Regions from separate parts of the Undibacterium sp. KW1 genome, predicted to be linked through region 2. Evidence: riboswitches for the same ligand, from Rfam matches in the RefSeq annotation. Region 2 holds a riboswitch; the other holds the start of a gene.
The links. Region 2 has a riboswitch for cyclic di-GMP ahead of UNDKW_RS17200 (S53 family peptidase). Riboswitches for the same ligand answer to the same signal wherever they lie in the genome.
Positions count from the first base shown of each region.

Region 1: another riboswitch for cyclic di-GMP. It lies ahead of UNDKW_RS26925 (hypothetical protein); the one in region 2 lies ahead of UNDKW_RS17200 (S53 family peptidase).

Region 1 is NZ_AP018439.1:5,956,225-5,960,643, reverse strand. Features, by position in the region: gene UNDKW_RS26935 (acetyl/propionyl/methylcrotonyl-CoA carboxylase subunit alpha) at 1-546, shown strand, start outside; gene UNDKW_RS26930 (pyridoxine 5'-phosphate synthase) at 981-1,709, shown strand; cyclic di-GMP riboswitch class I at 1,874-1,958, shown strand; gene UNDKW_RS26925 (hypothetical protein) at 1,997-2,503, shown strand; gene UNDKW_RS26920 (PleD family two-component system response regulator) at 2,506-2,904, shown strand; gene UNDKW_RS26915 (PleD family two-component system response regulator) at 2,980-3,345, shown strand; gene UNDKW_RS26910 (chemotaxis protein CheW) at 3,388-3,939, shown strand; gene UNDKW_RS26905 (methyl-accepting chemotaxis protein) at 4,015-4,419, shown strand, end outside.
Region 2 is NZ_AP018439.1:3,831,147-3,835,565, reverse strand. Features, by position in the region: gene UNDKW_RS17200 (S53 family peptidase) at 1-1,711, opposite strand, end outside; cyclic di-GMP riboswitch class I at 1,788-1,874, opposite strand; gene UNDKW_RS17195 (hypothetical protein) at 2,137-2,805, shown strand; gene UNDKW_RS17190 (hypothetical protein) at 2,985-3,473, shown strand; gene gluQRS (tRNA glutamyl-Q(34) synthetase GluQRS) at 3,582-4,419, opposite strand, start outside.

The DNA of each region.
Region 1 (4,419 bases), 2.1 Mb from region 2:
AACGGTAGCAGCGACCCATGGCAATCCAGCCATGGCTGGCGCATGAACAGCCTCATGCAACGTAGCCTGCAGTTCACGGAAGAAGAACAGACGCATGAAGTGCAGGTGACTTACCTGGCAGACGGTTGGCAAGTACAGGCCGGTACAGCGACAGCACAAGTCAGGCTGGCACTCGCGCATGAAAATGATATTGTCATCAAGATCGCCGACCAGACCGTGGCTGCTACGGTGGTACGCGATGGTGAGCATTTCCATGTGTTCAGCCAGGGTAGGCACACTGACCTGCATTACATAGATGCGTTGGCGCATGCCGGTGAAGCCGAGGCTGAAGCTGGCCGCCTGACAGCGCCCATGCCAGGCAAGATCGTTGCCGTGCTCGTCAACAAGACACAGGAAGTGAAGAAGGGCGATGCCCTGCTGATCATGGAAGCGATGAAGATGGAGCACACGATCTCTGCACCGCATGATGGTGTCATTGATGAAGTCTTGTATGCGATTGGTGACCAGGTGGCTGAGGGTGCGCAGTTGCTGGCTTTCCAGCAGTAAGCTTGCCTGGAGTTTGTACCGTAAAGCCAGCACAGTTGTGCTGGCTTTTTTATAGAGTAGCAAAAAAATGTGAATACACTCCTTCCCCTTCAAGGGGAAGGCGGGGATGGGGACGGGTTTCCTTCGCAAATTAATTAAGTGTTTCATTAACCGAAACCCATCCCCACCCCAACCCGTCCACCGCGCCGCTTGCAAGCGACTTGGATTCTGTCGGCACAAAGCTAGCTTTGTGAAACCCCGACGACATCCCCTTGAAGGGGAGGGAGTTTTAATCGCATTTCATCAGATGAGTGTTAGTTATAAAAAAACAGATGAACCAACAAATCACCCCGCTGTGTTACTTGTACAAACACGCAAGCAAGTCCATGATGAATACCTGAACAGAAAATTGTTCCAGCAATTTTTCATTACCTTGCCCAGACTTTGGAATCACCATGACCGCACTCTCCATCAACATCAACAAAATCGCCTTGCTGCGCAATTCACGTGGCCGTAATTATCCTGATGTGCAAGCCTTTGCTGCCCGCTGCCTGGACCTCGGTGCACATGGCATTACCCTGCATCCGCGTCAGGATCAAAGGCATGCGCGGTATAGTGATGTGGAAACTCTGGGTGTGCTGTGTCAGGCGCGTGGCGTGGAATTGAATGTAGAGGGTTATCCGGCACCAGAATTCCTCGACGTCGTGAAGCGCAACAAGCCTGCGCAATGCACGCTGGTGCCGGATGCTCCGGACCAGCTGACTTCTGACCATGGCTGGGACTTGCGCAAGGATGCTGAATTCTTGCGCCCCGTGCTGGCTGAACTCAGGGCGCTGGGCATACGCAGCAGCCTGTTTATTGATTACGACAATCAGGACATGCATCTGGCCAAAGAACTCGGTGCCGACCGTGTCGAATTATATACAGAGCCCTATGCAGAGCACTTTGGCACAGCAAAAGGTGAACAGATATTGCAAGGCTTTGCCGCCGCCGCCAAACGTGCCCAGGATGCAGGTCTGGGCGTCAATGCCGGGCATGATCTGAATCTGGACAACCTGGCCAGGTTCCTGACCATACCCGGCATACTCGAAGTATCCATAGGCCATGCAGTCATCGTCGAATGCCTGGAGCAGGGCATGGTTGAGGTGCTGACAAAGTATGCAAAAATTTGCCAGCGCGGCTGAAATTTGTACCTTTTGCAAGGAAAAAGAAAAGCAAAAAAATGTTAACTTTTTCCTTGAAGCCTGCAAATTCTTGAACTACATTGGGGTAACGGTGCTTCACACGAAGCACTGTGGCTGATGTTCTTCACTATGTACAAGAGATAATCCATAGTGAGAATGTGAGCGTTGTTTAAAGGCAAACCACCCGAAAGCGTGGGACGCAAAACTACAGGGCCCTCGCTAAACACGGCAGGGCAGCCAGGTACCGTATTCCGCATAGGCGGTTTTTCGTTAAGAGGCATGTGCTCATGAACAGCATCTCTACGGCGCTCCCCTGCGCTTCTAAAAAAATTCTGATTAGTGTGTTCGGTTTGTCTGAGTATGAATTGCGTCTGGTGCGCAGCGTGCTTAGCCTGACCATGGCGAGTGGACGCAGGCATTCCTATGCCTTGTTCGATGCCAGCCAGGCTGGCGACCCGGATATCGTCATACTCGATCCGGATAATAACCAGGCCAGGGCAGCTTTACAGGAACTTATAGAAACACGCAGTATCCCCGAACCTGCAACGGTATTCATTTCCAATGCAGGCAAGGCACAGCCTGGCAAATATCATTTATTGCATCCTCTGGTTCCTACCAAGATGCTGGCCTTGCTGGACCAGGTAGCAGATGAACTGGAAAAGGTGTTGCCTGCAACATCTCCCGTCAGCGCAGCAGTTGCCCAGAAAGCAGAAATGGACAAAGCAGCTAATGTGCAGCCCCTGCTGCAAAAAAGCCCCCAGCCTCGGTCTTGCAGGGTGGTCACCGTGCCCTGATCGTGGATGACAGCCCCACTGCCAGAATCAAGATAGACCTTGAATTGCGCTCCATGAAAATCGCCTCTGACTGCGCTGAGACAGGCGAGCAAGCCCTGCAGATGCTGGAAAAGAAAAACTACGACATCATCTTCCTCGACATTGTCATGCCTGGTGCTGATGGCTATGAAATCTGCAAGATCATACGCCGCCATCCGCAAACCAAGCGTACACCTGTGGTCATGCTGACCAGCAAGTCCTCCCCCTTTGACCGTATACGTGGCTCCCTCTCGGGTTGCAATAGTTATCTGACCAAGCCAGTTGAGCATCTGAAATTTCGTGCAGTTGTAGAAAAGACCCTGAGCACTGTGGATGAGAGCACAGGTCTGGACAAGAGCCACGGACTGGCCATGGGAACCTGAAGCCAGTCTGCATCAGCATCCTTACCTATGCCCTGGGGAGCAGGGCGCTTGATTGATCTATACATGGAGTACATCATGAGCATGAAAAAAGCCCTCGTTGTTGACGATTCCGCTACTGAACTGGCCAATATCAAAGCCATCCTGACGGATGCTGGCTATATGGTGGTCACGGCTTCCAGTGGCAAGGATTCCCTGGAAAAAGCCAAGGCAGAAAAACCATCCATCATTTTCCTCGACATCGTCATGCCTGAAATGGATGGTTATGAAGCCTGTCGCAGCCTGACCCAGGACCCTGCCACCAAGGGCATACCCATCGTCTTTGTCAGCAGCAAATCGCAAAAGGCCGACAAAATCTGGGGTCAGTTGCAAGGTGCAAAAGGCTATGTCGCCAAGCCTTATACCGCTGATCAGATCATAGAGCAGCTCAAGATCGCTGCCTGACACCTGATTTCCGATCGCTGCCAACTCACGCAGGGAGCTGCCATGAGTCTGATTACATCCGGCAATACAGCGCAATCCAAAGAATGGCTGCCGCCCAGCGTTGCGCTGGAACGCTTTACTCCTCCGGGTGATTTGCTGTGGAGCGATGTAGCACCGCTCATGGAAAGAAAGCGCTATGGTTATCGTGTTGCTTCGCTGAACCTGCTGATCAGGGCCGAAACAGGCAGTGAAGTCATACGACCCCAGGCAGTCGCTCCCCTGCCTGGGGCCCCGGCATTCCTGCTGGGGCTGATCAACCTGCGCGGCAATCTGGTACCCATCTTTGATCTGGGACTGGTACTCAGTGGCCGCAGGTCAGAAGTCACGCCGTCAAAATTGTTCCTGATACTGGACAAGGCAGAAAACGCCGTTGGCATGCTGATAGACAGCTATCCGCAACCGCTGACCGAATTGCGCACCATTACCCAGATGCCGCAATTGCCAGCCACGCTGGAGGCTTATGTGCCAGCCGCTTTCGTCAAGGATGACAAGGTCTGGCTGGACTTCAATCATGAAAGTTTTTTCGAAAAACTCAGCCGTAGTACGGATACCTGACGCGATACCTGGCTGATTCCCTTCTGTTGATCTGACAAAGCAGTCTTTGTTGATGTTTTTCTTGTGGAGAGCAAAATGAAATTACGTACTCCGAATATTGGTATCCGGCTCAGTCTGGGATTTACAGCGGTGCTCTTGCTGCTGGCGGTAACGGCCTGGCTGGCCCTGTCCAACCTGAAGAGCATCAATGATGGTACCCACCGCATTGTGGATGGTAGCTACCCTAAAGTTGTGCTGGCCTACAAGATGCTTGGTAATGTTAATGCCAATGCGCGTTCCATGCGTAATATGCTGCTCCTGAACGATCAATCGGCAGTGGAAAAAGAACAGCAACTGATTTTGTCACGCAGACAGAACCAGGAAGAAAACATCGCCGGTTTTGAAAAACTGATTGCCAGCGATGAAGAAAAAGGCATCTTCCAGACAGCGACTGAAGCACGTACCAAATATGGTACTTCGCAAAGGGAATTCATGCGCCTG
Region 2 (4,419 bases):
CTGCCGGGTTACCACTCAAGGTATAGGTGAGGGGATTAGCTGCTGTTGCAGATACGGTAAAACTCAATGCAGTACCAACTTGCCCGCTGATGCTTGCCGAAGTCACAGTTGGCGCTGTTGCAATGACTGTGCCGCCGAGTGTACTCAACAAGCTGGTGACATTGGGCGTGCCAAGGCCGGTCAGTTGGTCATGCCCGGTTTTGGCAACGCAACTTGCGCAAGTGCCATTGCTGCCTTTCGCAACATCGGCAAAACTGCTGGCATAGCTGCCAGGAGTTGTCGCAATTTTGTTATACAGGACAGCATGCGGTGCACCCAGAACTGGTTTGCCAGCCTGCGCCAAAGTCGCGTTGGCGATGGCAATCACCCCGGCCCATTGGGGCGTGGAAAGGCTGGTGCCGCCTGCACTGACCCAGTTTACAACACTGCTTCCTGGCGTCATGACGGCGACGTACTGGCCAGTGTTCGGGTCAGCGTTCATGGAGACGTCAGCGACAGTCCTGCGGGCAGGTGTACCCACACCTGGCACGGTATTGTTCTGATAGCTTGGTGTCGCCGTGTATGCACTTACTCCACCTCCAGTATTGGACCAGGCGACCTCCGTGCGTGATGTACCTGAGTAGGTGAGACTGGTGCCACCAACGGCAACAACATTGGGAGAAACTGCAGGCCATTCAACGGCTGGCCCGTTATCGCCGGTTGCAGCCAGATAGGTCATTTTGGCGGTAGTGAATGTGCTTTCCACCCCAGCTGTCCAGTTTCCTTCATGTGCACCGAAGCTCATGGAGACGATGCCTGGCCCCATGGCGTTGGCCAGCTTGATTCCACCTATCATGTTGCTCATAGAAGAATCAGCGGCTTCAATCAAAATGATACGGGCCAATGGTGCAGTCGCATGCGCCCATTGCACGTCTAGTGCAATTTCCGTGGCCCAGCCAGAATCATATGCTGGTGTCGCACTGGTCATGCCACCACCACTGGTGCTGTACACCACAGAAAATTCACAAACATTGCTTGACGCAGCAGGCAATGGCAAAGCTGTACCTGCAGGAATGCTTTTTACTGTACATGCGGGAAGACCAAACTTTTGATTAAAAGCGTTTAGTTCTGCAACGATATTGGGATCGTGATTTGCGTTCACAATATAAATCGTCTGACCTGCACCAAGCTGTGCAGCCTGGCTTGCAGTCAATCCACTGGTACTGGCAGGGAGTGCAGGGAGACTATACGCAGCGCGGATTTGCGCAGGCGTATAGGTAGAAACGACAGAGGTGCCTGCCATAGGCTGTGCGTTTTCACCTGCAGGTGGCGGTGCCAACTGTGGTCGTGGCAAGGAACGAATTGCACCGACAGTCAAACCGCGCCCACGCACACCTTGCAGTTCTCGCGGCATGCTCACCGCCGCTGCTGGAATGTGGGCCGATCTGCTGCTGTCAGCCGCATCAATATCTGTCGGTGGATCAAGCAAAACCGGCGCCAGATGAAAGGTCGGCTGTGTCGCCTGTGCAGCCACATCAGGCGGCAAAACAGGGACAGTTATATCCAGTGTCGTCGTTCCAGTTGCCACTGCCTGAGGTGGTAATGCAATGCTGGACTGACTGACTTGTGGATTGTCGCCGCCGCAAGCGCTGAGAATACTTGCACTGATCAGCAAGCAAGACAAGCCAAGTGGCTTGGGGATGGTGAAGAACAACTTTTTTTCGATGATCACAAATGCACTCCGATATAAGCAGAGGGCGGTGATTCGACGAATAATAGTATCGTGCCAAGAATAAGCAGACACCATCACCGGCAACCCCGCTACCATGGCGCAGATGCGCTTTAGGCCGGTGGCTTTGCGTCCCCATTTTTCAACGGGTTTGCCCTCAAGATTTTGAAATTGAAATTACAGATTCAGGGTACAAATATTTCCGCCCAAATGAAAGCGGAAAAATGTCAAGGATTGTTGAAATCATGCAGCTAAGACAAACTTCGATTTCGCTTTGATAATGGAAAATGCAAATAGTTGTTTTGCTGGCTTTTGAATAAAACAAAAGTGTTAATTTGTAAAATCATTTCCACTATTAAATCCATCATGGCAGCATCGCTGGCCTGGATTCGTATCCGTTTTTTTGAATTGAACATAACAAATTACACATGAAACATTCTTCAATAATTTCCCGCACTGTTTTTCTGCTTGGTCTGGCACTCACTTGCCTAAGTTCTCAGGCTGCAAAAATCAGCCTGGACGATTGCGACTTGATTACCGCAAAACCTTTGCGCGCCGATTTCAAGGATTGGCTGGTAAAGAACCGCAAACTCGCTGCAGAGGGCAATGTTGAGGCACAGACCTATGTCGCCGCTGAAGCAAATAACCGCCTCGCCTGCCTGGAAGAAAAAATCACTGAAAAGTCGGGCTGGTTAGTGACCATGAGCAGTGGTGATGGCACTAGTGAAACAACATCCAATCCCGGTATTCCGAACATCAAAAAAAATGCTGATGCCTATGCCGCATTGAAAGATGCTGTCAAATACACACATCAAGCTGGCGCGAACGATCCGGCTTATCGTGGCATGTCGGCACAACTGGTCTTGCGATATCTGGCCGTCTTGCCAGAATCACTGGAAACAGCTTATGAAGATGTGGCTGGTGCCAACCAGCTTGAATGCGTGCTCAAGCGTCAATTTGGCAAGCGCGATGTCAAGTATGCCTGCGCATCGCACCGTACAACACTCGCACAACTGACGACGAAAATATCGGCAGAGCGTCGCGCCGTTCTTGATCAAAAAGCGCAGCAATGGGCTGCCGATTTCCCCGCAAAATAAGTTGTACTGCGAATTTTTTTGTGATCTTCATTTGTCATGCAGGTCTTTGTGTTGGATAACACACAGACCTGTAGCCCGTGCTCAAGCAAAATATGTTCTACAGAAGTCAACAGATGCGCTGCCCAGACGTTATAGGTATAAGCGCAGGATGTATTTCTGTGATTGAAAAGGAGTACGCAATGAAAACCATGACATGCAAAAAAGTATTGATGGCGGGCGCTGCTTGCGCAGCCTTGTTCATGACAGCGCAGTCCCAGGCACAGAATGTCGGTGTTTCCGTGCAATTTGGGCAGCCAGGATTTTATGGTCAGGTGGACGTAGGTAATTTCCCTCAACCACAGGTGATTTACCGTGAGCCCCGTGTTGTCGAAAGAGTGCGGGTGGTTCAGCCCCCTATGTATCTGGTAGTGCCGACTGTACACAGGAATAACTGGAGTCGTTATTGCTACAGCTATCATGCCTGCGGCCGCCCAGTCTATTTTGTGCAGGAAAACTGGTACAACACACAGGTAGTGCCACGTTACCGCGATGGTTATTATCGTGACCATAGTTACAGGCATGATGCCTATCGCCGTGATGAATACTGGCGCGATGACAGACGCGACAGGCGCTATGATGAACATGACCGCCATGGACACGAGCGCGGCAGGGAACATCCTGAACATTAATTTGAATATTAATTGCTTGTCAGTTCTCAGCGGTGACTAAGGCCAGCGATTTTTGGCTTGCATCATAAGTCATAGGTATTAACAAGGGCTGCAGCGCAGCCCTTGTGTCTATCTTCTATCCATACTGACCAATTTTTCTTTCCAAGCCTGAATTGCCATTGACCAGAAAGTGGGAATATCTGTGACTGGTAAGGGCAAGCTCAGTCCAAGAAATTGGGCTGCCGGTATCAGCGCTTCATGCAGCACATCATTGTCACCACGGTCAAAAGCCAGTGCTCCGGTTTGCTTGGATAATTTCTCGCCATCAGCATTGGTCACTACTGGCACATGCAGGTAATGCGGCGTGGGCAAGCCCAGCAATTCTTGCAGATAGATTTGACGAGCAGTTGAATCTATCAGGTCAGCACCACGCACCACATGCGTGATGCCTTGCGCGGCATCATCAACCACCACCGCCAACTGGTAGGCCCAAAAACCGTCAGCGCGTTTCAAGACAAAGTCTCCCACCTCGGTCGCCAGGTTTTGCTGCTGCATGCCAGCCAGCCGGTCTTCAAAGCGATAGATTTTGTCAGGCACGCGCAAGCGCCAGGCACGCGCTGTCTTGCCTGCTGCCAGCCCGTGACGGCAAGTGCCCGGGTAAATCTGGCTGGCCGCGTCACCCAGGCGCAACCGCGAATCAGCAATTTCCTTGCGTGAACAGGCACAGGGGTAAAGATTATTGCCCAGCTTTTGCAAGGCAGCTTCATACAGATGCTGGCGCTGGCTTTGCCAGGTGATGTCGCCATCCCAGAGCATGCCGCAGCGTTGCAGTGAATTGATAATATTTTGGTCTGCACCTTTGACATTCCGGTCAAAATCCAGGTCTTCCATGCGCAGCAGCCATAGCCCTTCGTGGGCTTTGGCATCCAGATAGCTGGCCATGGCAGCCACCAGCGAACCCATGTGC